Regions from separate parts of the Rossellomorea sp. y25 genome, predicted to be linked through region 1. Evidence: riboswitches for the same ligand, from Rfam matches in the RefSeq annotation. Region 1 holds a riboswitch; each other region holds the start of a gene.

What was found. Region 1 has a riboswitch for cobalamin ahead of AAEM60_RS06330 (acyl-CoA thioesterase). Riboswitches for the same ligand answer to the same signal wherever they lie in the genome.
Region 2: another riboswitch for cobalamin. It lies ahead of AAEM60_RS18435 (hypothetical protein); the one in region 1 lies ahead of AAEM60_RS06330 (acyl-CoA thioesterase).
Region 3: another riboswitch for cobalamin. It lies ahead of metE (5-methyltetrahydropteroyltriglutamate--homocysteine S-methyltransferase); the one in region 1 lies ahead of AAEM60_RS06330 (acyl-CoA thioesterase).

Annotation. Positions count from the first base shown of each region.
Region 1 covers NZ_CP145886.1:1,278,754-1,293,939, forward strand. The annotation lists gene AAEM60_RS06280 (DUF2161 family putative PD-(D/E)XK-type phosphodiesterase) at 136-849, shown strand; gene shc (squalene--hopene cyclase) at 962-2,830, shown strand; gene AAEM60_RS06290 (DUF3445 domain-containing protein) at 2,906-3,844, shown strand; gene AAEM60_RS06295 (dimethylamine monooxygenase subunit DmmA family protein) at 3,841-4,323, shown strand; gene AAEM60_RS06300 (PDR/VanB family oxidoreductase) at 4,320-5,273, shown strand; gene AAEM60_RS06305 (arylamine N-acetyltransferase) at 5,384-6,157, shown strand; gene AAEM60_RS06310 (hypothetical protein) at 6,201-6,386, opposite strand; gene AAEM60_RS06315 (YuzF family protein) at 6,479-6,730, opposite strand; gene AAEM60_RS06320 (S8 family serine peptidase) at 6,872-10,948, opposite strand; gene AAEM60_RS06325 (helix-turn-helix domain-containing protein) at 11,252-12,502, opposite strand; gene AAEM60_RS06330 (acyl-CoA thioesterase) at 12,817-13,290, opposite strand; cobalamin riboswitch at 13,437-13,626, opposite strand; gene AAEM60_RS06335 (flotillin family protein) at 13,829-15,186, shown strand, end outside.
Region 2 covers NZ_CP145886.1:3,663,502-3,670,849, reverse strand. The annotation lists gene ytkD (RNA deprotection pyrophosphohydrolase) at 1-111, shown strand, start outside; gene AAEM60_RS18465 (ABC transporter permease) at 101-901, opposite strand; gene AAEM60_RS18460 (ABC transporter ATP-binding protein) at 882-1,658, opposite strand; gene AAEM60_RS18455 (ABC transporter substrate-binding protein) at 1,735-2,736, opposite strand; gene AAEM60_RS18450 (prolyl oligopeptidase family serine peptidase) at 2,955-3,755, shown strand; gene AAEM60_RS18445 (DUF2584 domain-containing protein) at 3,783-4,025, shown strand; gene AAEM60_RS18440 (hypothetical protein) at 4,066-4,398, opposite strand; cobalamin riboswitch at 4,530-4,717, shown strand; gene AAEM60_RS18435 (hypothetical protein) at 4,884-5,405, shown strand; gene AAEM60_RS18430 (ABC transporter substrate-binding protein) at 5,426-6,364, shown strand; gene AAEM60_RS18425 (copper homeostasis protein CutC) at 6,591-7,283, shown strand.
Region 3 covers NZ_CP145886.1:3,654,620-3,662,736, reverse strand. The annotation lists gene thiC (phosphomethylpyrimidine synthase ThiC) at 1-1,275, shown strand, start outside; gene AAEM60_RS18415 (hypothetical protein) at 1,253-1,450, shown strand; SAM riboswitch class I at 1,548-1,658, shown strand; cobalamin riboswitch at 1,728-1,913, shown strand; gene metE (5-methyltetrahydropteroyltriglutamate--homocysteine S-methyltransferase) at 2,066-4,366, shown strand; gene AAEM60_RS18405 (biotin transporter BioY) at 4,785-5,324, shown strand; gene AAEM60_RS18400 (GNAT family N-acetyltransferase) at 5,368-6,156, opposite strand; gene AAEM60_RS18395 (lmo0937 family membrane protein) at 6,389-6,538, shown strand; gene pckA (phosphoenolpyruvate carboxykinase (ATP)) at 6,592-8,117, opposite strand, start outside.

The sequences.
Region 1 (15,186 bases):
GATAAGCGAAACCGAGAGCCTTCCACCCCAACTCCCGCACAAGGAGTTGGGGTCTCTTTTTCTCCCAAACTGCAAAAATCTCAAGAATAGTCTATACTTTATCCTATAGAATTCTTTCCCAGGAAGGTTTTTACCATGAAGAAACTTAAAGAATCGGATCTCTATCAACCGATCCAAAAACATTTTCATAAACAGGGATACCAGGTGAACGGCGAAGTGAACGATTGTGATGTGACTGCTTTTAAAGAAGAAGAACTTGTGATTGTGGAATTGAAGCTTTCATTGAATGTCGAGCTTCTTATTCAAGCGACAAAGCGGCAGAGACTCACAGACCTGGTGTACATTGCGATCCCGAAACCAAAGCGTCCCCGGTCAAAGCGGTGGAATGATGTCTGCCACTTGGTTCGCAGATTGGAGCTCGGTCTGATCACCGTTTCATTTACGACGAAAACGCCAAAACTTGATTTTGTCATTCATCCAGAAGCCTTTGACCGGAAAAAGAGTATGAAGAACAGTAAGCGGAAACGGGCGGCGCTTGTAAAAGAAATCGAAGGGCGCAGTGCAGATTACAATGTAGGCGGCAGCAATAAGACGAAAATCATGACGGCTTACAAGGAAAACTGCATTCAGATCGCCTGTTACTTGGAAAAACACGGGCCCATGTCACCGAGGAACTTAGCCAAGCTGGGCACGGGTACGAAAACCCCATCCATTCTTCAGAAGAATTATTACCGCTGGTTTGAGCGGGTGAAAAGGGGAGTTTACCAGATAACGGAGCAAGGAAAAAAAGAGCTTGAAAAGTATCCCGAACTCGTAAGCTATTACTCAAAGAAATTAGAAGAACAATAGAAAGAGCCTGCTTTCCGTAACCGGAGAGCGGGCTCTTCTTTGCATCTCACTACTAGTACCCGCATTCTTCACATATACATTACATCAGAGAAGATATCGGGAGGATAAATGTATGAAAAAGAAGATTGAGAGTACGATTCATAAAATGGTGAGTGATCTTCAGCATAAACAAAATGCAGACGGAAGCTGGTCCTTCTGCTTTGAAAATAGCTTGATGACCGATGCGTATATGATCATTCTCCTGCGTTCCCTTGAGATGGATGATGAAGAGCTAGTGGGACGGTTGGTGAACCGCCTTTGGAAAGTGCAAACAAGGGAAGGGACATGGAAGCTTTTTGAGGATGAGAAGGAAGGAAATCTGTCTTCAACGATTGAGGCATACTTTGCTCTCTTATTTAGTGGGTTGGTGGAGAAGGATGACAAGAGACTGGAGAAAGCCCAGCGTTTCATAGAGAAAAAGGGTGGTATTCACGGGGCGCACTCGATTACGAAATTTATGCTTGCCATTCATGGACAATATGATTGGAGGCATTTGCTTCCGATTCCCATCGGGTTTTTAATGATTCCGAAGCAATTCCCCTTGAATTTCTGGGATTTCAGCAGCTATGCACGAGCTCATTTGGCACCGCTGCTGTTGCTGAAGGATCAGGGATTCTCATTAAAATCAAACAGCATTCCACAAATGCAGCATCTGTCCCGATCACCACATGAAGTAAGATACAGTGAAAGGGAGCTGAAATTATTTTCGAAAATCAACGAGGGCTTACAGTCCTTAATAAGTATTCCATCTCATTTGCATCAACAGGCCACACAATTTGCCCAGCAGTATATGCTGCAAAGAATTGAATCCGATGGGACGTATCTTAGTTATTTCAGCACAACGTTTTATATGATTTATGCACTGCTTGCTTTGGGATACAAAAAGAGTGACCCTATAATCGTAAAGGCAATGAGTGGATTAAAAGAGATGGCCTGCGAAACGAAGAAAGGCATTCATATTCAAAATTCACCCTCAACCGTGTGGGACACAGCCTTGATCGGCTATGCCCTTCAGGAGGCGGGGGTGGATGCACGGGACCGCTCCATAGACAAAGCGGTGGAGTACCTTCTCAAGAAACAACATTTCCGCTATGGGGATTGGGCGATGGAGAGCGTTGTGAAGCCTGGGGGCTGGGGCTTTTCAAAGAGCAACAGCATTCACCCTGATGTGGATGACACGACGGCGGCACTCAGGGCCATTACCTATTGGGCTGCTGAAAAACCACTTGTGCGGCAATCGTGGGACCGGGGGCTTGAATGGACACTTGGTATGCAGAACCGTGATGGAGGCTGGCCGGCTTTTGAAAAAAACAAGACGAAAGGAATCCTTACTTCATTTCCTATGGACGGGGCAGAGGCAGCGGCAATCGATCCATCAACCCCTGATCTAACAGGAAGAGCCCTGGAATTCCTGGGCAGCCGGGCAGGGTTGACAAAGGACCATCCTCAGGTGAAAAGAGGGATACAATGGCTGAAGCTGATGCAAAAGGACGATGGGTCCTGGTACGGGCGCTGGGGTGTCTGCTATATCTATGGAACATGGGCGGCCATCACGGGTATGAAAGCAACGGGTGTGCCGTCTTCTGATAAACATATCCAAAGAGCAAAAGCTTGGCTGGAAAGCATTCAACACAAAGACGGGGGCTGGGGAGAATCCTGTTACAGTGATCAGGAGAAGACATACGTACCTCTTTCCTTTTCTACCCCTTCACAAACAGCATGGGCACTGGAATCTCTCATCTGTATCGAAGACAAACCAACCCCGGCGATCGACTTGGGCATCATGGCTCTTCTCGAATTAATAAAAGGAGCATCAGATGACTCTTCCAAAACGTATCCAACGGGAGTCGGTCTTCCAGGACACTTCTATATACACTACCATAGCTACCGGTGGATATGGCCCCTGATTACACTCAGCCGGTACAATGAGAAATACGGGTGAGGGACGGACCTCTTGAGGTCCGTCCCTCTATACGATAAAATAAAAGTAAGAATTTTCAGATAAAAGGGTGGTTGTATGGTGAAAGTGGATTCGTTTCCTTATCCCTTTAAGGGGGATGTGTATCGGTATTCGAATAATTCGGTTCCTTTGGAGGAGCAGAGGAGTGTTGAGATTACCTCTTCTTATGAAGAAGAAATCAAGCTTAAACGGAAACTGCTTACGCATCATCCCGAACGGTGCTTTCAGTCCCGGCCGCATACCTTGAAAGCTCAATGGGAAATAGCAGAGCTGGTCATTCAACATCTTACTACGTGTTATCCTCAGCAGTTTTCCCTTGAAAAAAATGATGGAAAATGGACGTTCCACAACCACATTCTAAATGAACAAAAAACCTTTAAACTTGGGGATGAATCCACTTTATCATTGGAACCACTCGATTTTATCGGTCGACATGTACAAGAGGACCTGATTTTCATGATGCAGCGGGATGGGGATTTATATTTGGATGCGGGACAGCTTTGTTTTCCTGCTAATTGGTCCCTGGCTTTTAATTCAGGAATGAGTTTTAAAGAGATCCATAAGCCGATACCCGGTTTTAAAGAAGTAGGATTGGATCAACGAATTCTGAGGTTTTTAATGCATATGGAAGCAGGTGATCCTTGGGTCAGGCGGAATTGGTCGTTAATGGCGGGGGATCGGCTGGATACTTCTCTTGAGACCTTTGATCAGTGGGGGAAGGATAGAAGGGTAGTTACTGGAGAAAATGTCGGGGCATTCGTTCATTTGCGGGTAGAAGTGCAGAAACTGTTCCGTTTGCCTGGGTCAAACGGTTTACTGTTCACGATTCATACCCACCTCCTCTCACTGGATAAGTTCACTCGAAATCCGGAGTGGACCGAGGAATTTCACCGGATCCTGCAGGAGCTTCCACCACCTATCTCAGATTACAAAGGGATTTCCCTTTTTAAAGAAGAGGTTATTGAATACTTGAATGAAAAGCGGGTGATAAAGTGAAGACCGAGACACAGCCAGCGTTCGTACCAAGTAAACGAAAGTATTTATTTTGCGGTGATCATAAAGGGATGAAACGACTGACTCCTATCATAAAAAAAGTAATGAAGGAGAATGTCTCCTTTGAAGTGGTGTATCTTGGTGAAAAGGAAGAAACCAATATCTCACGGTGGTTGCGAAATCAGAGGATGGGCAGTTTTCTATATATAGCAATGGAGTGGGGTAAGCTGGAAGGTCTCAAGCACCTGGCTGTGGAATGTGGTTTTTCTGAAGAGGAAGTGCAGTTAATTGGTCACGGTATCAGAATGATCGAAGTTTTCTGTTGCAAATGTCATCAGAAAACAAAGATTGAGGGTTTGGGTAAACTCGAGACGATCTGTTCCCATTGTCACTTAAAGTTGTCCATTTCCGATCACTACTCTCCATTACGAGGGTCATTCCTCGGTTACGCTACCTTAGAAATGGGGAGTGGTCAAAGGTGAATCTACTCAAAACCATCCCCGTAAAAGTCAGGTCCATTCATCAGGAAACCCCTCATATCAAGAGGTTTACTCTTGTTCATGAACATAACGAATCCCTTCCTTATTTTAGCGGGGGATCCCATATCACTACATATGTTGAGCTGGATGGACAAACCATTGCCAGGTCGTATTCCTTAACGAACCCACCTGGTCAAACAGCCGCCTATCAAATCGCCATCCGTCTAAAAGAAACGTCCCAGGGGGGATCTATGTATTGGCATGAACGGATGAAAGTGGGGGATACCTTACGAGTGGGATTTCCACAAAATCATTTCCCACTGAGTTTTAAAGCAAAACACCATGTATTCTATGCCGCGGGAATCGGTATCACCCCTTACATGTCCATGATGGCAGAGCTTAAGGAGGAGGGACGGACCTTCGAACTCCATTATGCAGTGAAATCGAAAGAGGCTTGCCCTTTCTACTCCTTTCTAACGGAAACCTTTCCTGAGCAGGCTCACTTTTATTTTTCAAAAGAAAAGAGGTTGACAGATACAACACTTTGGAAGCACAGAATAGGAACCCACGTTTACTTCTGTGGTCCACCTTCATTCATCGAAGAATTTACTAGAAGTGCCCTCGAAATCGGATATCCTCCGCGGAGTATTCATTGCGAGAGATTCACTCCTCCACAGACACTAACACGTCGAAGATTTGAAGTGGAGTTAACGAGTGGTCAAACCATTTCTGTGTCGGAAGAAGAGACTTTGTTAGAGGCACTGCTCGAGTTAGGGATCAAAGCTCCCTATTCCTGCCGGGCTGGGCGATGCGGAACATGTGAATTAAACGTGATAGAGGGAAAAGTCGATCATGGTGATTCTTTTTTGAGTGAGGAAGAACGGAATGGACACCGGTCGATTCTGACATGTGTATCGCGTGCCCAGTCTGGAAAGTTGCGAATTCAGTTGTGATAGGGCGTTTGGCATATAAGGTGTTTTTCTTGAAATTCGACATTGTAAAAGTAAATAATAAACAGATACAACATAATGTAGAATGACGCTTAAGAAATGGAGGGCTCACCATTACCGATCTAAATACATTATTTCGCAAAAGAATACATTATCCACCCACAGGGAAAATAACCTTTCAACAATTAGATACCATTTTAGAAGAAACAGCTAAAAGCATCCCATTTGAAAATCTATGTGTTATTGGAAATACGTTCACTGATCTTACCAAAGAAAATCTAATGAATAAAGTGCTCGTGAAGAACGAAGGTGGTCTATGTTATGAATTGAATTCATTGTTTTATTTATTTTTGGTCGAAAATCAATTTGATGCATCTCTCGTTCGGGGAGTCGTTTACGATCATGATAAAGAGCAGTACCAGACGTTAGGAAGGACCCATGTGGTGATTTTAGTCACACACAACGATTCATCATATGTGATTGATACGGGATTTGGAGGAAATCTCCCGTTGAAAACAGTGCCATTATCGGGAGAAGAGGTCGTTTCTTCAAATGGTCAGTTTAGAGTTAAAAAGGCCGACAGTCCCCATGGAGATTATATTTTTGAAATGAAATTAAAGCATAAGCATTCGGAATGGAGAACCGGATATGCTTTCGATTCGCGTGATCACATAAAGGATGTCACTCAATTGAATGACATTCAAACGATTATTGCCAAACATTCAGCTTCCCCTTTCAACAAGCATCCATTGTTGACAAAAAGGACTGATAACGGGAATGTAACATTAACCGATACGTCCTTTACACAGTGGAAGGATGGAGAGATGACGAAAGAGGAAATTGATCATGAGGAATATAAAAAACTGCTGAACATCTGGTTTGAATAATAAGCATAAAAAAAGACTCAGAAAAATATCTGAGTCCATATTTTTACTTGCCGAGTATTTCCATAACGCCTTTATATATAAGGAAAAGAGAGAATATGAGAATTGCTAATATGCCAATGACGTTTGTTACCGGGGCTATGCTTGCTAAAAACGTCCCTGCTAAAGGAGCTTTCAACAATGCAAATCCGGATAAGATACCCGCTACTAACAAAAGAATAAAACGATCCATTCTGTCATGCCTCCTCTCAGGGTAGTATATGTCGGAGGGAAGGGGAAGTTGAACCCAAGATTCGTGATGTTGCCTAATTGCAAATTGACTATTTAAACAGGCATAATGGAGACGATTTGTTGAATTCTCACGAAAAATACAGAGTCACCAGCTTTAAGTGCGATATGATCTGGTTGAACCTCAATCAATTCGCCTCGAATCGTGTCTTTCGTAGTCTCCACAATGAGCATTTTCCCCATGACGGACTGCAGTCTGCTGACGACGAATGGATCAATCAAAGTGGTATAGGAAGTATTTACATTCATGCCCTGGTTACGATCATAAGGCTGATAATAGCTATACATGAAGCACCATCCTTCAAGATGAATTTTTTAGGCTATCTCTTCATTTGTATGTAAGAAGGGTGGTTTGTATTATGGATCAAAGCAGAAAGGAATGAACCCTGATGTAACGAGGGCCCATTCCTTTAAATTCTGGCATGATGTTTAGTTCAGTCCTAATTCCTCTAAAATCGAATCCAACGTTTTTCCGTCGGCTGATTCAACTGGAGCAGGGGCATTCTTAACATGCTCATTCTGTAATAGATAGTTCTTTTGAACAAAATTCATATCGTTCGCATCCACCACTTCATCGAAATTGATGTCGGCAGCACGATTATTAGTATTCCAGGCATCCTGAATGGCAATGGCATCATGAATGTCGATGACATGATCCTGGTTGACATCTCCTCCGACAAGTTTCATATTGTTCACTCTATGATATTTTCCGTAAAGCATTCCGTTGTACTCATAACCGATTTGCTCATTATTCTTCTTAGTTAAGAAGTGGCCTGGAAGTGTTACGGTTATATCATAAGGGTCTTTGCTTAATGGGAGTTTCTCAATGGAGTACTCACCATTATCTGTGATGGATGATGGTGTAAAGACGTCTCCTGTTGAATTTTTGAATTCTACAGTTGCATCTGCTTTTGACCAATCCTTCTTGGCATTGTAGCCACTTCCACTATCAAATCCTTCAGGACTTATATATCCCCTTATTGAGTTAAAGTCAGGATTTACAGTGAATCCTGCACCAGCATGTAATAAATTCATTGTTTCATTGTTGGAATCTGTAACGGTTACCGTCGGGTCCAACCCATCCTCTTTCGTGAAGATTTCATCTTGAAGTTTTACGTGCACCTCAACGATCGCACTATGATCGAATGATTCAACAGGTTCATTGAAGGTGACTTTAATTTGATTTCCTTCAAGTGTCAGGGAAGCTTTTTCTAGAAACTCCCCGGATAGCTTGGCATCAATCACTTCTGGTTTTTTTCCGTAGTGATCTTCAAATGTCCAGGTGGCTTCCTTTGCATCTTGAACATTATCCAGTAATAGGGTTGCCTTTACGGTTTCACCTGTTGTAACGGTATCGACATCGGTTTTCAGATACGCGTTCGGAGTACCTTCTTTAATAAAGAAATAGTTTTTCATCGTACTATTATTCCCAGCCATATCATAGCCCTTCATTCTAAAGTTAAGGGCTTTCACATTCTCATTCATCGCAATTTCTTCGACAAACTTACCGTTTTCATCCATGTAAAGAGGTGACGAAGGGAAAGGTGAATTCCAATAATAAATCATAAAGTTTTTGGATTGATCTGTGTCGATTCCTGCTGCTTGCATTTTTTCAATAAGTGGATCTGTAATTTCAATCTCAAAAGGGTACGTTTCCTGACCCCGCTTATATTCAAGGAACGGTGACTCACCATCCAGGGAACTCTTGAATGTAGGACCTTCAATGTCGATATAGAAATGCTCTGATTTTGTTTTTACTTTGCCTTTAGGATCTGTCATCGCATACTTGATCTTATAGTGCCCAGGTTTTGCGATGGTCATTTCTTCTGAAACGGGATTTTTCTTATCACCGGTAAATGCGAAATAGCCACCCTGGAATGCTCTTAGTAAGTAGTTGTTATCCAGCAGGGCACCCTGCAGATCGAGTGTACCGATTAATCCTAAATCTTCACCTGTTTCCCCGTCCTGAAGGATGATATCCATGCTTTCCATCGGTGAACTCAGGTTGAATTCAACCAGTGCCCATGGATAGCGGAATGGATCATATCCGTGAGTATAGTGAGAAGGTGCAAAGGTGGGGGATAACAATTCAAGTGTATTAAAGCCTTCCTCCGATCTCTTTACGCTAAATGGCACGCGGTAGCTTTCTGTTTGATCATTACGGTTCGTAACGACCAGGTATCCCTCGTAAATCCCTTTCGCAGCTGTTTTAGGCATTGTCAGGAAGAAATTTGAAGTCTTTTTGTTGCCACCATTCACTTTAATAGACTTGTCTGAAGTCACTTCAACTCCATTTTCCTTGAGACTAAGGGTGCCTTCCTGTACATTTTCTTCAAACGTAATGTCAAAGGTTTTCTTTTGATCGCTTTTATTTGTGATTTCAAAGCTTTTTTGTACGCGGAGGTGATCTCCTTCGGCCACTACCTGATTTCCAAAGCTCAATCCCCCAGTTGGATGATCGATTGCAATCAGTTCTTCGCCATTAGGAAGCAACGTTTCATCGTTTATTTGAATCGTTGTTTGGCTATGGAGGGCTTGATACGGATCCACTCTTCCTGCACCAACCTCAAATACGCTGTAATCTCCCTTCAAAGGATCAGATGAGTTCATAAGTATCGTTTTAATATCAGCTGGCTCGAGATCCGGATTCTCTCCCAAAAGTAAAGCTGCCAGCCCCGCTGTGAATGGAGAAGCCATCGAGGTTCCTGAAAGTCTTGAGTAAGCATACTGATAGTCATCCGTGTTCTCAGGATCGATCATAAAAGAAGGGAAAGTCGATAGAACGCTGACCCCGGGAGCGACCACTTCAGGTTTCATATCCAAGCTTTTGTTGACTGGACCCCTTGAACTGAAATCGGCTAACTGGTCACCCTCTGTAAAGCTTTCTTCTAAATTCGTAAACGTGAAGCTTGATGTGCCACTTTCGATTGCTGCTTTTAATTCTTCCCCGGCAGCCTTTGTCATCGAGAAGGCCGGGACATAATGGGCTGATTCTCCGAGGTTATATCCTACATGACCTTCTGCATTGTTGTACATGATCACGGCTTTAGCTCCATGTTCTTTGGCAAATTTCACCTTGTCATTCAGAGCAAAATTTCCTCGCTGAACAAAAGCGATCTTACCATCTACATTTTTATTCGCATAGTCTGCTTCATACCCTAGGCCAACATCTACTAATTCTAGTGATTGATCTTCCAGACTATCGAATGTGTGAGCGAATCCCCTAGCCATACTCACAATACCGGTCGACCAGCCAGCTGTCGTTTGACCGGTAAAAGTGGTTTGGGAAACAGGGACATCACTCGCCCCGACAGTCAAAGCTAAAGCTGCTGTTCCAGGAGAGCCAAGGGTAAAGTCATTTGGTCCTGAATTCCCGGCTGAAACAACGGCCGTCACACCATTTAACACAGCATAGTTAAGGGCGGTACTTGTAGGGTAATAAGGGTCATTGACACTTGCTCCCAATGAGAGGTTGATGACATCCATACCATCTTGAACCGATTTCTCAATTCCTGCAAGGACGTCTTCGGTGTAACCACTTCCGTAAGGACCAAGGACACGATACACATATAAGTCAGCATCTGGAGCAACTCCCTCTACAGATACTTCACTATCATTCTCGTTTTGTCCTACAATGGTTCCGGATACATGAGTACCATGAGAGGTATAATAGGGATTTCCCGTATAACTGAACTCTGGTTCACTCGTACTCTTCCAATCTTCATACGTTGCTTCCATTGGATCCGCATCGTCGTCAACAAAATCATATCCGCCTTTGTAGGCATCCTTTAAATCAGGGTGGTTGTAGTCAACACCTGTGTCGATCACGCCGACTTTGATTCCGTCTCCTGTGATTCCTTCCTTATGTAATTCATCCACTTTTAAATAAGGAATGCTTTCAACAGATGTTGTGATTTCACGGTCTACATCATTAGGAAGATCTTGTTGAACCGGATCGACAGTATAGGTCTGGTTTTTAAATACAGCCTTGACGGCTTTGGAGTTTAGCAGGCGTTCTACTTGATTGGCCGGAAGGGTCATCGCCACACCGTTATATGCTTCTTTATAGGTTTGGGTGATTTTCGGCTCTATCTTTTTTCCTTTTACAAGACTAGTAGATAGATGTTTTGCAACATCTTCTTTGAACATCTTATGTTCTTTCTCCACTTGGGCTTTGGCGTCTTCTTTCTTTACTGTTTTTCCTTTTACTGCAGCTTCTAGTACGGCTACATGCCCAGGTTTGGATTGGAATTCGACGATAACGGAGATTTCTTCACCGGATGCCAATTCATTCGGTTGAAATCCTTGGAGACCTTCTGCGTTATTTAATTTCAGTTGATGCAATGCTTGTCTTTGCTCTTCTGTCAAAGAAGATAAAATCGTTTCTGCTTTCCAATCCGCAGCTGTAGCTGTTGGAGAGGAGTAGCCCGATACAGGGGATAAAAGTAATCCAGTGGATAATGCAATCACAGCTGATTTCTTTGCGATGGAAGATCCATTCATCATCTCTACCTCTTTTCTTTAGTTGTTAGTTCGATAATTCTAAAAATTATTACATTTAATAGTGTAAATTTAAATCTGTCATGTTTGTATGGGGGTTTGTTTAGGGACTATTTAACTACTGATTGGAGTTTAACAATCATTTATCTTCTGATTTTTTAGGAGGGGGTAGGAGGAAAGTTGCGAAATAATGGCGGTGAGTTGGGGTTGTTCAGAAAACAAAACAAATATAGTGGCTAACAATCAACGAGAAATCAGCCGAATAAAAAAATGATAAAAGAAAACCTCCTTTTATCATTAAAAGTGTCATTATTCTAATTCATAATAGCTTATTTCATTGGACATTTTATTGGATGCAAGTTTGAATCCTTTCTCTGTTTGCCCGGTTTTTACATAATATAAAAATAGTTGTCTTTCATAATGCTGATACATCAACTTGCTCCCCGTTTTGTTGAAATGGGGGAGAGCTGTATATTCAATATACTCATATAGTTCTTGTTCATTTCCTTTTATGGTAAGTAAGTATATTTCAAAGAAAACGTAGGTGGGGTCCTGATGCTGAGTAGCCCTTTTTAGTCCTTTTGTCGCTAATTGATTGAGTTCTTCGGAAGAAAGCAGATTCCCTTTCAGACAAGCTAGTATATATCCGCTGAGTGTGACTAAATAATGTGACGCTGGCGTGTCTTCATTAATAAGTTTTAATGCTTTTTCATAGGAATCTTTTGATTCAGAATATCGTTTTCTCCTAAAATATTCGAATCCCAGATTGTTATGGATTTTATGTGCCCTTTCCTTGGAATTAACGGATTCACAGACTCTGAGGAGCTTATCATACTGTTGTTTGGTTTCTTCCATATCAAAGGGTTCTTTGGCATTCAATTGAATTAAAATTAACGTTTCAGAATCGATGACCCTAAGGATATTCAATGTTTTTTGGAAAAAATGCAAGGCTCTTTGCCCATAATAATAGGCAAAGGTGTTTGAATGAATGGAATGATAGGCTAATGCCAAATGAAAATAATATTCGGAGTTCGGATATTCATCGTCAATCTGTTTCAATACATTTATGCAAGTGTTAAATTGTCTTGTTGAATGATAGTAGATCCCTTTGACATGAAGTAATAAATTTTGTTCGAAAGGGGATAGAGGATAGTTTTTGTTTTCGAACATGCCCAGGATTTCCTTGGCTTTTCCATGCTTGTTCAAAAATAAATAATATCTTGCCAGGAAAAGGTTGTATTGAATGATGAAGTCAGATAGAAACCTTAAAGGTTCCTTTTCGATTTCACCTTTAAGTTGATGGATGTCATTGGTTCGAATCATAATAATTGCATCATTCCATTCAGATAATTTAGCCTGTAACGAATGATACCGAGAACGTTCGACTTCCATATTGATTCCAAGCTTCCTTGCCAGTAAATCAGTAATTTCACTGGAATACTCTGTGATCCCTCTTTCGATTTTACTTAGATGTGTGGTAGAGCAGATCCCCTGTGCAAGCTGCTCTTGAGTCAAACCCGAATCTTCACGATGAAATTTAATTAATTTACCTTCGATCATACTACACCCCAAATGAACTATTTTATTATCCATTATAGGAAATATTTTCTCGGTATTCTATAGGTTTAGAACAAGACGGAGGTCTGAAGGCAATAACATCCAAATCGCATCTCTATACTGTTTTTCTCTTTTCTTCCTAGAGTTGATCCTGTACTTCTTTCACCAGAAGAAGGAATCCTGGATGACTTCCCGCTCTAAAACCAACCCCGTTTTCATTCCAATTAGGATCAATAGACTAGCCCTTATAAACACTCAAAGCCTAGAGAAGCTCTGAGTGTTCTTGTTTATTAGGAGAGTTAGCAATCAGGGACTTTTCACAAAATAAGCGCACGATTTTTTCTATGCTCTTTTCGCAAAGGAGCCGTATTGAAAAGCCTCGATTCTTCTTCCGTCTTTGGAATGACTTTTGGTACCGGCTTGGGCTTACCATTTTCATCAACGGCGACCATCGTCAGGAATGATTCAGTCGTCAGGGTTTTGACACTCGTTACAAGATTCGTAGAGTAGACCTTTACATATACTTCCATGGATGTTCGACCTGTAGACGTAACGTAGGCTTCCAGACTTAACGCATCACCGACCGTTGCAGACGACAAAAAGTCGACGGAGTCAATCGATGCCGTGACGACGACTGAGCTGGAGTGCTTCATTGCTGATAGTGCCGCAATTTCATCAATATAGGAAAGGACTTTCCCTCCAAAAATCGTTTGCATATGATTGGTGTCCGGTGGCAGTACCAATTTTGTTTGTATGGTTCGTGAACGTTCTACCGAATAAGCTTGTTCCATTTTCTCATCTCCCAGTTTAATTTCTGAAATAAAAAAAAGCATCTCCCTTTGAAAAGAAGATGCGGCTACTTCAAGCGGACGTCCAGAATCCTGTGATTCCTCATTTGGCTCATATAGCGCAACACCCTCCTATCTCCCGTAGGAACTCTGTGTTCTTCTCAATTGGCAGGTCTCCTGGCTCAGCGTCAACAATTTCATATTCCTTCCCATTTCGATTCGAAACAGTGGATCCATACGAAATCTCAGCTTTACAGTGGCGGGACCGCGTTGGACTTTCACCAACTTCCCTTTTAAGAAGATGACCTGATCATCTTCACCAATGAGCAATGTTTAAATTGTGAACGCTTTTATTTTATCACAGGAATGAGAAGTAAGGTCTTTATTTGGTAGGAATTATTGTATTAAAATTAGAAAATTTACCTAAATATTGAAACTTTTCTACAACCCTTCCGTAGATAATATTGTAGTTAGAAGTTTTATAAAATAGTGAATCAGTTGCTCGACTGATTTATAGAAAAGTTTGAGAGGGGTTGTCAGAATGCTAGGATCATTAAGTATTATCGGATTTTTCATGTTCTTGATTCCTGTTCTGGTTATTGCAGCTATTGCAGGAATCGCGTATTATTTCTGGATGAGGTTCCGCTATCGTACAGCGAGATCCAACCAGGCACTGATCATTACCGGACCGAAACTGGGGGATCCTGAAAAGGAAACGAATATTTTCACCGACCAGGAAGGGCGTTCCATGAAAATCATCAGGGGTGGAGGGTACAGATTAAGACGTTTCCAAACATCTACACCTGTTAATCTTACATCCTTCCAATTAAAATTATCGACACCGAGAGTTTACACAAATGGCGGAGTACCAATCGTTGCAGACGCAGTGGCCATGGTGAAGGTGGCAGACACATTAAACGGAATTGCGAACTATGCCGAGCAGTTCCTAGGTAAGGACCAAAAAGAGATTGAAGATGAAATCATTGAGGTACTGGGAAGTAATCTTCGTGCGATTCTTTCTAAAATGACGGTTGAAGATATCAACAGCAACCGTGAAAAGTTTAACGCTGACGTATCTGAAATTGCCCAGAAGCAGCTGGATCTTATGGGCTTCAAAATTACGTCACTCGGGCTAACGGACATAAGAGATGCTGACGAAGAAAATGGATACTTAAAAAATCTTGGTCGTCCACGTATCGCCGAGGTTCGCAAGCAAGCTGAAATTGCAGAAGCAAACACCGAGCGTGAAACCCGTATTCACCGTGCCCAAACCGATCAGGAAGCGAAAGAGGAAGAATACAAGCGTCAAATTACCATTGCCCAATCGAAAAAAGAGAAGGACATCAAAGACGCAGCCTTCAAAGAAGAAACAGAGCGGGCAAGAGCGAAATCCGAACAGTCCTATGAGTTGGAAAAAGCCAAACTTACAAAGGAAGTGAAAGAGGAAGAGTTAACCCTTCAATTCCTTGAACGTGAACGTGCCGTTAAACTTGAAGCAGAAGAATCAAAAGTTCGTAAAACGAAAGCCGACGCCGAATACTACGAAACCACTCGTAAAGCGGAAGCGGAAGCTCGCAAGGCTGAAATTGACGGGGAAGCGAAAGCCAAGATACGCAGAGAAGAAGGTTCTGCTGAAGCCGATGTTATCAGAGAGCGAGGTAAAGCGGAAGCCGAATCCCGTAAACTGCTGGCAGAAGCAATGGAGAAACATGGTGATGTCATCATTACCGAGAAACTAATCGAAATGCTGCCTGTTTTCGCAGAGAAAATTGCTCAGCCTCTTAACAATATTGACTCTGTTAAAATCATTGATTCCGGTAATGGCCAGGGAGTTCCTTCCTTTGGGAAAAGCATCACCAGAACGATGCTTGATATGCAGGAACCGTTACGCGAAATGAC
Region 2 (7,348 bases), 2.3 Mb from region 1:
AACGGTGATTTCTCCAATATCCATGACGATCCTTCCTTTAGTTTTATCATGAAAGATCAAGTGGTGGACTTGGCTCTCAAGAGAATAAGGGACCTCGACCTTATGATTTGATCAACTTCTTTTCGAGCTGTTCAACCAGCTTATACATAATGGTAGCGAATATGGCAATGACAAGCAGGGATAGAAGGACAAGGGTAAAGTTAAAGACTTGGAAACCATAGATGATCATATATCCAAGCCCCTTGGCGGACACAAGGAATTCTCCTACGATGACCCCGACCCATGATAAGCCCACGTTTACTTTCAGTGTCGAAATGATGGTCGGGAATGAGGCAGGGAGAATGACCTCTTTAAACATTTGCCCTCTTCTTGCTCCGAAAGTCTGCATGACCTTTAAATAATTTGGATCTACTTCCCTGAAGGAAGTATACACAACAATCGTGGTGATAATGACGGAAATGACGGTACCCATGGCGATGATGGATGTGAAGCCGGGTCCCAACCCTACAATTAAAATCGGACCGAGGGCTACTTTTGGCATGGCATTAAGGATGACAAGATAAGGGTCCAATACTTTAGAAAGAAATGGTGACCACCATAATAAAGCAGCTAAAAGGGTTCCAAGTAAGGTGCCGAGAATGAATCCGATGATGGTTTCACCGAGTGTGACAGACAGGTTGGCTAATAGGCTTCCGTCTCCGAGTTTTATGAGAAACAGCTTCCAAATTTTCGAGGGTGAGCTGAAAATGAGGGGATCTACCCAGCTGTTCCGGCTCGCGAGCTCCCAAAGAGAGAAGAACACAAGGAAAATAAGAGCTTGATAAAACCAAACCCATCGCTGTTCTTTCTTCAATGATTGAATGTATTCCAAGTGTTTTTGTTTAATCGATTCGTGATTCAAGTTTTTCAAGCTCCTTCCAGATGGTTTGGAAAAATCCCGGGAATTCTTCGTGATTTCTGACTTCAAAGGGCATTAACCCTGTTAACGATGACGGGACCTCGAATGTGGTGTGAATCCGTCCTGGCTTTGCTCCGAATAGAATGATGCGGTCACTCATGGAGATGGCTTCCCCGATATCATGAGTGACAAGAATGGCTGTTTTTCCAAAAGACTTTAATGTGGAAAACACCAGGTCCTCAAGCTTCAATTTGGTTTGATAATCGAGGGCAGAGAAAGGCTCATCCAAAAGGAGCAATTGAGGTTCTGTGATCAATGTGCGAATCAGCGCTACCCTTTGTCGCATTCCTCCAGACAGTTCCCTCGGATACGACGTTTCTACACCCTCTAACCCCATCTCAGTCAATAAATCACGTGCTTCCTTCCTCTTTTCTTCTGTCAGGGTCCCCATAATGGTCAGACCTAAAAATATATTTTCTTCGATGGTTTTCCATGGAAACAGATAATCCTGTTGGAGCATGTAGCCGAGTTTCTTTTTCATTTTTCGGATAGGTTGGTTGTATAATGAAATCGTTCCTTCGGTCGGTTGGATGAGTCCTGCAATAATGGAGAGTAAAGTGGTTTTGCCGCATCCACTCGGACCGATAAACGAGACAAACTCACCTTCTTTTACAGAAAGCGTAATGTCTGAGAGGGCATGGGTGGCCGTTTTGGGTGAAAAGTAGGTATGATGGATCGATTCTAACGATAGAAAGTTCACTGTATTTCAGCCTCCATTTTCTTTTTTCTATAAGTAAATGAAGGGCTGACATGTGAAGTCAGCCCCAGGATTGTTGCTACTTTGCTGCTTTTTCAGCGATCGAAGTATTCACTAACGTTTCATGATCAACGGACTGCGGAAGCTCTCCTGCTTCATCCATGATGTTTTGGAGATTGTTCCACTCTTCTTCGTCAAGGATTGGATCGGTCGCAAAGGACCCTTGTGATTTATAGCGATCGACAACTGTTTCAATCAGTGCAAGCTCTGTGTCTTCAAAATAGGGCTCAATCACCTTAGCAATGTCTGCTGCACTGTTTTCCTCCACCCATGCTTGAGCTTTGTATAGAGCTTTCGTGAATTTTTCCACCGTTTCTTTGTTGTCTTTCATATAGCTGTCTTTGGCCATGAACGTTGTATAGGGAACATGCCCTGATTCGGTTCCAAAGGAAGCCACGATATGCCCTTTTCCTTCCTGTTCAAAAATGGACGCCGTTGGTTCGAATAGCTGAACGTAGTCCCCTGTCCCCGAAGCAAAGGCGCTCGCAATATTAGCGAAATCAATGTTTTGGATCAGGTTTAAATCGTTCTGAGGATCGATGCCGTTCTGCTTCAGCACAAATTCCCCTACCATTTGCGGCATTCCGCCCTTACGCTGGCCAAGGAAGGTAGAATCTTTTAATTGATCCCAATCAAAGTTTTCCACTTTTTCACGGGAGACGAGAAACGTTCCGTCGGTTTGGGTTAATTGAGCAAAATTAATGACCGGATCATCCGAACCTTGTGCATGGACGTAGATGGAGGTTTCTGAACCGACCAGAGCGATATCGGCACCGCCCGATAGCAAGGTGGTCATCGTTTTATCTCCACCCCACGTAGTGGTCAATTCAATGTCCAGCCCTTCCTCTTTGAAGAATCCTTTTTCGATGGCTACATATTCAGGGGCATAGAAAATCGAGCGGGTAACCTCTGCTACACGAACCTTTTGTACGACTTCTTCTTTTTCTCCACATGCTGTCAAACAGGTTGTTAACATGACGATGAGCAACATGGCAAAGCTACTTCTAAGCCATTTTTTCATTCAATATTCCTCCTTTAAGCTTTGTGAAACCGGTGTAACGATAGAATGGGATGAGTGCATCTCTCTTTGCCTTGTTTATCCTTATATATAAGAAGGGTAGGATGGTCATGAAGGCTGCGTCTCGGCATCTCCTGTTGATGATGAGATTTGCTAAAATAGTCTATGTAGAGTATAAAAAATGTGTGAATACCCAATGCACGTTTTGAAAGGAAGAGAATATGAAAAACGGAACGATTGTGAAGAAAACATTGTTTCCTTCACCTAATCCACATGTGGAACTATATGAAATTACCTATCTATCCGGAGGTCTCCGGGTGAGAGGCTTATTGGCTGAACCTGTCGGAGGTGGAAAGTATGATGGGTTCCTCTATCTGAGAGGGGGGATCAAAGGCGTCGGAATGGTCCGGCCGGCGAGAATCGCTCAATTTGCTTCTCACGGATTCATTGTTTTTGCTCCTTATTACAGAGGAAACCTTGGCGGAGAGGGAAAAGAAGATTTTGCTGGAGATGATCGTGAAGACGCCATTTCCGGTGTTGAATTGCTCAAACACTATCACAGGGTGGTCCATAACCGGATTCATGTGTTTGGCTTTTCCCGTGGAGGAGTAATGGCGTTACTGACAGGCGTGGAGCGCAGGGACGTTACCTCTGTTGTTACATGGGGAGGCGTTTCGGATATGTTCTTAACATATGACGAACGGAAGGATCTCAGGAGAATGATGAAAAGAGTCATAGGGGGAAGTCCCAATAAATTTCCGGAAAGATATGAATGGCGTACGCCCCTATATGAGTTAGAAAACCTGGAAGCTCCCGTTTTGATCATTCATGGTGAAAAGGATCAGAACGTTTCAGTTGAGCATGCATATAGATTAGAAAAACGACTGAATGAGCTGAATAAATCTGTGTCATCCCAATACTTTAAAGAGTTTACGCATTACTTCCCTCCACGAAAGAACCAACAAATCGTCTCCATGCTATGCACCTGGATGAAAAATCAAAAGACAGTGGTGTATGATTAAATACAAAAAGGATTGAGGTCAAGCGAAATGGGCATGGGCTTAGAGTTAAACACGATGATCGTGACAAAAGGAAAAGAAGTGAGGAAAGAAGAGAATCTGTTCGTACTGCAAAAGGACGGATATCGCCTTTACCCTATGCATATTCCGATAGAGGTAAGAAAAACGAAACACAGTGACCCGAGTGGTTACGGCAGTATCGAAAAGATGGAGTGGATGGATGAGAAAACGACGATCCTGTATCGGTTGATTTCCTTGAATTCCACGAACTAAATAAAGGAGGGCTGTAAACATCTGCTTACAGCCCTCCTTTTTAGTTGATTTCCTCATATAAAATATAACGATTATCCTCTGTCTGGGCGATTAGATAATTGCTGTGATCTTTCACGCTATAGATGGGTGTCCCTTTTTTTAGTATATTTGCCGAGAAATCATTCTCGGGGTGATATTGACTATCAATCTTTTCTTTAATAGATCCAAGCTTTTCATCCAGAACCAACTTCTTCTCCACAGGGACCTTCACATATTCCTTCTTGTTCACCACCATCATATCCCCGTATCCACATAATTCATGGGATGCAGGTTTTTTGTCTCCGCATGCACTTAACAAAAATACGCATAATAGCAAAACAATCAATCGCTTCATGTTTTTCCTCCTTATCATTTCTTCACATACTCACAAGATATTCAAGCTTGTACGTCAACATGTTTGTTTTTTTATGCAAAACTTCATCATCTTTCATATGGATAAAGTGGTATAATGTTCCTTAAGTGAATAAACCCACGCAGAAATTAGGTGCTGATCTTTAGCATAAAGGGAATTCGGTGTGAATCCGAAGCTGTTTCCGCAACTGTAAGTGCTGACGAAATAAGAAGAAAACCACTATTTGATCATTCAGATGGGAAGGTTCTTAGAGTAGGCTGACGCACGAGCCAGGATACCTGCCTTTTTTCCATCGTATTATGCTCTTCGGAAGTTAAGGGTATGGTGCGGCTTTTTAGCATCTCTTTTTTCATATGGATGACAACTGCCGGCCAATATTCTTGGGTGGTTTTTTTGTGTTTATTTAAACCTCCCGGAAGATACGATAGGTGCTTCACAAACATCATTCAGAAAGGAGGAACTTACATATGGCAAAGGATTTCCGCTATTTATGTTATCCCTATATGCGTGAGTCTGTTTCAACCGTGGATTTTGAGATCCGGACCGATTCACTGTCGACTAAAATTGGACTCGCGTCATCAATGACGGAGCACTTACCGAAAGTTCAGGACGATTTACTATATTTAGCTGAGATGGCGTACCACCTCAATGGTTCGGTCCGGGGAATGACAGCCATCAAGGAAGACGACTTGAATAAATTGAGCCAAATGTACGATCGTTATGTGTCGGAAGTCGAGGAGCGTATCCAAACCTTTGTCCTTCCTCAAGGCTGTACAGCCGCATGTACGCTTCATACCTGTCGCAGTGAAGCAAAAAAGTCCGTCCGTGCCTTACATAAAGTCAGTACTGAGATGAAAGTGGAAAATATTCTATTTAAATACGCTCATTTACTGGCAAATGTCCTGTTTGTGATGGCCGTGTATGTGAATAAATGTGAAGGGATTGAAGAAATTCCTTTTGTGAGTAAATCGTATAAAGACAAAATATAGAGAAGCGGGGAAGATGAAATATGAAAAAGTCATGGTTAAATAGTTTACTATTATCATTCATCCTGGTTGTTTTCGTAGGGTGCAGCAATGGGGAAGAAGTAACATCCACAAAGGAAGTCAAGTCTGATAATGAGTCTTATTCTGTCATCGATGACAGGGGAGAAGAGATTAGCTTTGAGAAAGTGCCGGAAACCGTTATTTCCTTACAGCCGAGTAACACAGAGATTCTCTTTGCCATAGGAGCAGGAGATAAGGTAATCGGGGCAACTGAATACGACAACTATCCAGAGGAAGCGAAAGAGATTAAAAGAGTGTCGGATTCCATGACAGTCAATGCGGAAGAGGTCATTGCACTAAAGCCGGAAGTTGTCATTGCTTATACCACTGGAGATGATGCAGGAGTGAAGCAGCTTGAGGAAGCGGGATTAAACGTATTCGTCATTCAATCTGCCCAAACCTTTGAAGATGTTTATGGGGATATAGAACAAATTGCAACGGTAATGGGAGTAGAGAACAAGGGGAACGAATTGGTAGACGGCATCAAGCAACAGATTTCAGATGTGAAAGAAAAAGTAAGCACGCTAAAGGAAAAAGAACAAGTATATTTTGAAATCAGTCCCTCCCCTGATATTTATACAGCAGGAGCAGAAACGTTTCAGCAGGAAATACTTGAAACGGCAGGGGTCGAGAATATTTTTGTAGATCAAAAAGGCTGGGTGAAAGTAGGCGAAGAAGAAATCATTAAACGGAACCCTAATATGATTTTAACGACAGTGGGTTATGTCGAAGAGCCGACAGCCGAAATCAAGTCCCGGGAAAGCTGGAAAGATGTAAATGCAGTGCAAAATGGCCAAGTCTATTTCTTGGATTCAGACATTATGTCAAGACCAGGACCACGTATTGGAGAAGCCGTTGAGCTAACAGCAAAAACGGTGTATCCGGATTTATTTTCTGAATAAGATTGAATGGGAGATGGGGAAGACAATGATTTGCAAGAGGAATCATTGTCTTTTTCTGATAGATTGTTACTTTTTATAGGATTTGTAATGCAAACGTATGAGTATTGTCTTTTTAAATAACAACATATTTCATATTTTTGCGGGGAAATCCTTTTCATCACAAGTTCAACAATCTTCAACATTGTGATAAAGTTAACGTAACATCATCACGTTAGGAGAATTCAACATGAGCAAACTGGAAGTCATAGTCTTGAATGAGGAAGATGCCAAAGTTGCAGAAGCATCCGGAGCAGATCGACTTGAATTGGTGTCTGCCATACATGAGGGAGGATTAACTCCTGATTTTCATGTGATAGAAAAAGTATTAAGGACCGTTTCAATTCCTGTTCAGATTATGATCCGATTACATAGTAAATCTTTCTCGTATCAGTCTGATGAATTGCATACCATGGTGGAACAAGTTAGAACAATGGTTGAAATGGGAAGCCGTGGCATCGTCTTTGGCGCATTATCACATGAAGGTAAGCTTGATTCCCACGCTTTAATGGAGATCGTACAAAGTGCGAAGGGTCAATCGATTACTTTTCACCGCGCTATCGACCTGTCTGATGATCCAGTAGCCTTATGCAAAGGAATATTCCATTCAGGATTGAACGTTGATCGAATTCTCACATCAGGCGGAAAATCTGAAGTGAGTAAGGGACTGGAGGCGATTGGTAAAATGAGGGAAATAGAGCAAATGGGTGGTCCCACTATCATGCCGGGTTCGGGTTTAACTGTGGAAAATATAGGCGAAATACACAGCAAGCTAAAAGCAAGAGAATATCATGTAGGATCAGGTGTCCGTCATAATGGGAGCTATGACTTCGGGATAGACCCTGAAAAGGTAATGGAAATCAAACGTGTGATTATGTCCTAATTTGATTTTGTTACTATACTACTATTGGAAAAAAGAATGAATCATGGTAAAAATAGTATGTAATA
Region 3 (8,117 bases), 2.3 Mb from region 1:
AAGGGCAGGGCCATCATTCCTGCCAATATCAATCATCCTGAATGTGAACCGATGATCATCGGTCGTCACTTTCATGTGAAAATAAACGCGAATATCGGAAACTCTTCTGTATCATCTTCCGTTGAAGAAGAAGTGGAGAAAATGACGTGGGCAACTCGTTGGGGTGCCGATACCATAATGGACTTATCAACAGGTAAAAACATTCATACAACAAGGGAGTGGATCATTCGAAACTCCCCTGTCCCTGTTGGTACGGTACCGATCTATCAAGCACTAGAAAAAGTAAACGGAATTGCTGAGAATCTTACATGGGGTGTGTACAGGGATACATTGATCGAACAGGCGGAGCAGGGTGTTGACTATTTCACCATTCATGCAGGTGTTTTATTGAGGTATATTCATCTGACGGCTGATCGTACAACAGGCATTGTTTCCCGTGGAGGTTCAATCATGGCACAATGGTGTCTTGCCCATCATAAAGAGAACTTTCTTTATTCCCATTTTGAAGATATATGTAAGATTTTAAAAGCCTATGATATCTCCGTTTCCTTAGGAGATGGTTTAAGACCCGGATCAATTGCTGATGCGAATGATGAAGCACAGTTTGCCGAGCTTGAAACATTAGGCGAGCTAACCAAAATTGCTTGGAAGCATGATGTACAAGTCATGATTGAAGGCCCTGGTCATGTACCGATGCATATGATTAAAGAGAATGTGGATAAGCAAATGGAAATCTGTCATGAAGCTCCTTTTTATACCTTGGGGCCATTAACGACAGATATTGCACCGGGGTATGATCACATTACTTCCGCCATAGGGGCTGCCATGATCGGTTGGTTTGGGACAGCCATGCTGTGCTATGTAACACCGAAAGAGCATCTGGGATTACCGAATAAAGATGATGTGAGAGAAGGTGTCATTGCTTATAAAATCGCAGCACATGCAGCGGATTTGGCGAAAGGCCATCCAGGGGCACAAGTCAGAGATAATGCCGTTTCTAAGGCTCGATTTGAATTTAGATGGAATGACCAATTTAATTTATCCCTGGACCCGGAGCGTGCAAGGGAGTATCATGATGAAACACTTCCTGCAGAAGGGGCAAAAACGGCCCATTTTTGTTCAATGTGTGGCCCGAAATTTTGTTCAATGAGAATATCACATGACATAAGGGGAATGAAGGAGACTAGCATGAATGATGCTCATAAGGAAATAGAAAAAGGATTGAAAGAAAAATCGAAGGAGTTTGTGGAAAATGGATCAAACATCTATCGATAAACCTTCTTGTCATGTACTGAAATTGAAGAATGAGATCGTAAAGCTCAATCAGAGAGTCATCCAACTCGAAAAAGAAGTGAAGAGCATTCAGGAAAACTGCAGACATGTCTTTTATGAAACGGATGTAACAAGATCTTGTATCAAATGTCATTATGTAGAAAGTACCTATTATTAGAAACGTGTAAGGTATTAATTAAATTTCTTTTGACAGCTTATATGTACCGTGCTACGATTATTACAAATTTCGGAATAGTAAATGAATATATTTGTAACTCTTATTGAGAGTGGTGGAGGGACTGGCCCTGTGAAACCCGGCAACCATTCAACCGATGTGTTGAAAAGGTGCTAATTCCTGCAAAGCACTTTGCTTTGGAAAATAAGAGAGGATTCTCATAAACATGAAGCCCTCTCTTTCGCAAGAGAGGGCTTTTCGTTTTTATGAAAGAAAAATTAAATAGACAAATGCAATAGGTGCTGAGTCATGCTCAGCTAAAAGGGAAGACCGGTGAAAATCCGGCACGGTCCCGCCACTGTAATGGGGAGCGACTTATCATTCAACCACTATTTCTGTTGAAATGGGAAGGGATAAGAAGCTGTGAACCTAAGTCAGGAGACCTGCCTGTTGTATGCGCTTATGCTCTACGTGGATATAGAGAGGGGTGAGGAATACGTGTTGAGAATACAAGATTGTCTCAACTCAAGTTAGTGATGCGTATGAATCTCTCTTTCATTTGAAAGGGAGATTTTTTTGTTGATGACAACCATATCAAGTATAAGGAGTGAGGATTGAATGAGTAAGGTGATCAGTTCAAATTTAGGATATCCAAGAATCGGTGAAAAGCGTGAATGGAAAAAGACGCTGGAACAATTTTGGGCAGGGAAGATTGAAAAGGATTCCTTCTTAGAACAAATGGAGGAAATACGAGTCAACCATTTGAAGAAGCAACTGGATCAGGGAATTGATTTGATTCCGGTTGGAGATTTCAGCTCATATGATCATGTGCTTGATACAGCCGTCATGTTCGGCTTGGTTCCTAAGAGGTTTCATTATGGTGGGGGTAAGGTCTCTCTTGAAACGTATTTTGAAATGGCCAGAGGATCAAAGGACGCGGTGGCACTGGAAATGACAAAATGGTTTAACACCAACTATCACTATCTCGTCCCTGAACTTGATGGGATCGTTCCCCGGTTGGTGGAAAATCGTCCCCTCCATTTTTTTAGGGAGGCAAAAGAAAAACTGGGTATAGAAGGAAAACCGGTTATCTTAGGTCCGTTCACATTTGTGAAATTGTCCAAAGGGTATGATAACGGGGACTATAAAACCATCGTTGATCAATTTGTCCCTCTTTATGCTGAAGTATTGCGTGATTTACAGGAAGAGGGTGTAGAGTGGGTACAAATGGATGAACCGATCTTGTGCACATCCATCGGGGATGAAGAGATGGATCAATTTAAAGAAGTCTATCAAACACTTAAAGAATCCTGCCCCGGGTTAAAGATCATCCTCCAAACCTATTATGATAGTTTGGAAAGGTACCAGCGGGTGTTAGCACTCCCAGTGGACGGCATAGGGATAGATTTTATGCATGATCGTGGTAAGAATTTGGCGGCGCTGAAAAGATTTGGTTTTCCTAAAGATAAATTCCTGGCTGCCGGCATTCTTGATGGCAGGAATATTTGGAGAAGTAATCTTGCTGATACCCATTCGCTTCTATCGTTCATTGCAGGGTATGTTCCGAGTGATCGCTTGATCATACAACCATCATGCAGTTTACTTCATGTACCTGTAACCTTGCAGAATGAAGAAGCAATTGATACACCTCTCATTGACGCTCTATCATTTGCTGATGAGAAATTACATGAAATCACAATTTTAACGAAGGGGATTCGTGAGGGAGTCGAGACAATAGAAGATGAGATTGCTCAAAGTGTAACGGCGATTAAGAATTTAAACGAATCACCCCTGCGCAATAATAGGGAGGTGCAGGAAGAGGTTGAGGAATTGCAACCCGATAATGTAGGGAGAAAGGATCCTTTCCATATTCGTAAACTGGAACAGGCGAAGTACTTTTCATTACCTTTTCTACCTACCACTACAATAGGAAGTTTTCCTCAAACCCAGGAAGTAAGAAGGCAAAGGTTGAAATGGAGGAAGGGAGAACTTTCTGATGGGGAGTATCAACAATATATTCATGCGGAAATAAAACGCTGGATTGAAATTCAGGAACAAATAGGTCTTGATGTGTTTGTACATGGGGAATTCGAGCGGACTGATATGGTTGAATTCTTTGGTGAGAAATTAGATGGTTTTCAATTTACGAAGTTTGGATGGGTACAATCATACGGTTCCAGATGTGTGAAGCCACCACTCATTTACGGTGATGTGAATTTTAAAGAACCGATGACGGTTAAAGAAACCGTATATGCCCAATCATTAACCGATAAACCGGTTAAAGGGATGTTAACGGGCCCGATCACGATTCTAAATTGGTCATTTATTCGGAATGATATATCACGATATGAAGTATCGAATCAAATCGCACTTTCTCTCCAAAAAGAGATAGAGGAATTAGAAGCCCATGGGATTCGCATGATACAAGTCGATGAGCCGGCACTTAGGGAAGGTCTGCCTTTAAAGAGTGAAAATTGGGAGGAATATCTAAAGGCTGCCGTTTATGCCTTCAGATTGGCCACTTCATCTGTACAGAAGCAAACCCAGGTCCACACACATATGTGCTATTCGGATTTTGAAGATATTATAGATGCCATCAGTGATCTGGATGCTGATGTCATCTCGATTGAAACATCAAGAAGTCATGGGGAGTTGATCCATGTTTTTGAAGATTATACGTATGACAAAGGGATTGGTCTCGGGGTATATGACATTCATAGTCCACGGGTGCCGAAACGTGAAGAATTAATCCGCAATATACATCGGGCTCTGGAAGTGCTGGATCCCCATTTATTCTGGGTCAACCCGGATTGTGGTTTGAAAACACGTGGGATCGATGAGACGGTCTTAGCTCTTAAAACCATGGTGGAAGCTGCGGAACAAGTGCGTGAAGAAGTGCTTCTTAAAAATGAAAGATAATAGACGGAGAACGAAGAGAAATATGATCGAGTGTAGCTGTACGCTCGTGTGATCCACCTTTACAAAACGCAGGGCGCAGGTGAAAGGAAGTGCGTCCTGCTCATAAGGAGAGAAAGAAAATGCCATACATAGCCATAGGAAGAATCATTCAAGTATTTAATGAACATCAGCCAAATCGCACTATCCTATATTTGGTGAGTGATAAGGGGATTGATGAGTTCCCAAAAGGGAGGGTTACATTAAAAACCGCTTTAGAATGGCAGGCTAAAGAAATGATATGTAATGTTTATGCTCCCAGTTAAAAAACGAGAGGGAAGAAAAATAAGCTTCCCAAAATCCTTTCAATTGTGTTAACTTAATGTTATACATAGTTTACATACACAAGGGGGATTTGAAAGTGAACGGAGAAAAACTAAGGATGATCATTCACTGTGCCATCTTTGCTGCGATTACGGGGATTTTCGCTCAAATCGAGATTCCACTGCCACTCGTACCAATCAGCGGACAAACATTGGCAGTAGGAATTACCGCGACGATTCTTGGAAGCCGATATGGAGCGTTTGCCATGGTTTGCTATGCAGCCCTGGGAGCAGTGGGTGTTCCTGTATTTGCGGGCTTCAGTGGAGGGGCACAGGTACTGGTCGGTCCTACGGGAGGCTATATTTTCGGCTTTATCGTAGCGGCTTTCTTTACAGGCTTCATTCTTGAAAAAACCAAATTCACCATTCCGATGGCGATGATTGCCAATACAGTCGGAATGATCATTACGTTGATCCTGGGTACCATTCAACTTAAATTTGTAGCCGATCTTAGCTGGAATCAGGCAATGGCAGCAGGTGTATATCCATTTATCGTAGTTGGACTTATCAAAGCATTCCTGGCCAGTTGGATTGGAATCACTGTAAGACAACGACTGGTTCAGGCGAGGTTAATCGGGAATCGGAAAGCAGCAGCATAATGAAAAAAGTTGACTCTTTGTTGGGAGTCAACTTTTTTTATGACTAAAATTTATACATAGACCAATATCCTATATCCTTGAATCCGATTCGCTTATAAATTTTCCCTGCTTCAGGATTATCATAGAATAAGCACAATTCTTTTCCTTCTTCTAATACGTCACGACAGAGCTTCGTCATGCATTCCGTAGCGTATCCTTTTTTCTTGTACTCCGGATGGGTACAAACTGCCACAATCATCGCTGACATACTGTTTTCGGCGGTTGTAGAGGCGGAAGAAACAAACTTTCCGTCTTCCTCTACGTAATAGCTTCTGGAAACACCGGCTTCCATGCTGTGTTTTCTTTTTTCTACAGAAAAATCACCACCACTAAATTCAGGGATGCTGTTCAATAGGTCCACAAGTTGAGGTAGATCATTGAGGGTAGCCTGTTTAACATGAGGCAGGGCATGTCGGTTCATTGATTCCGTGTTGTCACATTTCGCATAATACATATGTCTTATTGATTTAGTTTCTCTGGATAAAAAGGGTTCAACCTGCGTCACGATCCTTTTTAATCCGGAAACGATGCTGTAGTCTTCAGTCCCATTGATGATTCTGGCAAACCCTTCCGCATCAAATTCACCCATGGAAAAAGGGATGAAGTTTTCTCTGTACTTAAGGAGGATTCCCCTCAAATTCCCTTTCGCATCAAAGTCGCCCCAAATTTTCTGAAAATCCTGTTCATACCCAAAGGCTTCAATGTCCCCGATAATAAACAAATTTTCAGCCGGCTGCTGCTGAATGAGTTGCTGACAAATATCATGATCCTGTTCTGTAAGTTGTCTGATCATCTTGATTCCCCTCCGTGAATTTTAATCATTATCATACAAAATTAGAAATATTTAGTAAAGTATTATTTTTAGGAAAATTTAATGAGAGCAAGAATTTTATTGAGTAAATTCAGCGTGACTAACAGAAGTTACTAATGGTTGTATATTTTTATATGTGAAATACCATGTATGGTTTTAAATTTATGGAAATAGGGAATCTTAGCATCAATCACAGTTATTAGGAGGGAAACTCATGCTTTGGACCATTATTGGAATTCTTTTAGTCCTTTGGTTGCTCGGATTGATCTTTAAAATCGGAGGAGCCATCATCCATATCTTACTCGTTATTGCCATTGTAGTCTTTTTATTTAACAGAATCACCGGCCGTAAAAAAGGATTATAACCATAACAAAGGTCCGTCCCTCAAGAATGAGGGACGGACCTTTGTATAGTAGACTATTTAACGGATGGACCGCCTTTAAGTTCGATTTCAGATGGTACGTTTGAGAATTTCTTGAAGTTCTCGTTGAATTTGTGGGCTAGTTCTTTTGCTTTCACTTCATATGCTGCTTCATTGGACCATGTTCTTTTTGGTTGCAGCACTTCGTCAGGAACACCAGGAACGTGAACAGGGATGTTCAGACCGAAGATGTCGTCCGTTTCTGTTTCAACGTGAGTCAGTTCGCCTTCAAGAGCTGCTTGAACCATAGCACGAGTGTAAGATAACTTCATGCGGTTACCAACACCGTATTCTCCACCAGTCCACCCGGTGTTCACTAAGAATACCTGTGCATTGTGCTCATCGATTTTCTTCCCAAGCATCTCGGCATAACGAGTTGCAGGAAGTGGCAGGAATGGTGAGCCAAAGCATGTTGAGAACGTTGCTTGTGGTGAAGTGATCCCACGCTCCGTACCTGCAAGCTTCGATGTATATCCACTTAAGAAGTGGTACATTGCTTGTTCTTTCGTCAGTTTGCTGATTGGAGGTAATACCCCGAATGCATCTGCCGTTAAGAATACGATTGTATTTGGATGTCCTGCAACACTTGGTTCAACGATGTTTTCCATCGCTTGAAGAGGGTATGCAGCACGAGTGTTTTCAGTTAATGTGTTATCCTCATAATCCGGGATGCGGGAATTGTCATCAAGGACAACATTTTCAAGGACAGAACCGAAACGGATGGCATCGAAGATTTGTGGCTCTTTCTCACGTGTCAGACCGATACATTTAGCGTAGCAGCCGCCTTCGATATTGAAAACACCGTTTGGAGACCAACCGTGTTCATCATCGCCGATCAAACGGCGGTTAGGGTCTGCGGATAAAGTCGTTTTTCCAGTTCCGGATAAACCGAAGAACAATGCCACATCGCCTTCGCGTCCCACGTTTGAAGAGCAGTGCATGGAAAGGATATCGGATTCAGGAAGCACGTAGTTCATGACAGAGAAAATCGATTTCTTCATTTCACCTGCATACTCAGTACCACCAATCAGGACAATTCTTCTTTCGAATGATACAATGATAAATGTTTCAGAATGAGTTCCGTCAACTTCGGGATCCGCCTTGAAGTTCGGAGCAGAAACGATTGTGAATTCTGATTGGTGACCCTTTAGCTCTTCTTCTGTCGGGCGAATGAATAATTGATGAGCGAAAAGATTATGCCAAGCAAATTCGTTGATAACCTGAATCGGCAGTCTATGTTTTGGGTCTGCACCTGCGAACCCTTGGAATGAGAACACTTCTTCTTTTTCTTTTAAGTAATTGATCACTTTTGTATATAGTTTATCGAATGATTCTGAAGAGATGGGTTGATTGACAGAACCCCACTCAATCTTATCCTTCGTGGATGGTTCTTCAACAATAAATTTATCCTTAGGAGAGCGTCCTGTGTATTTACCAGTTTCTGCTCTGACTGCACCTGATGATGTTAAAACGCCTTCATTGCGTTGAAGGACTTTTTCAACTAGTTGGGAAACAGATAATT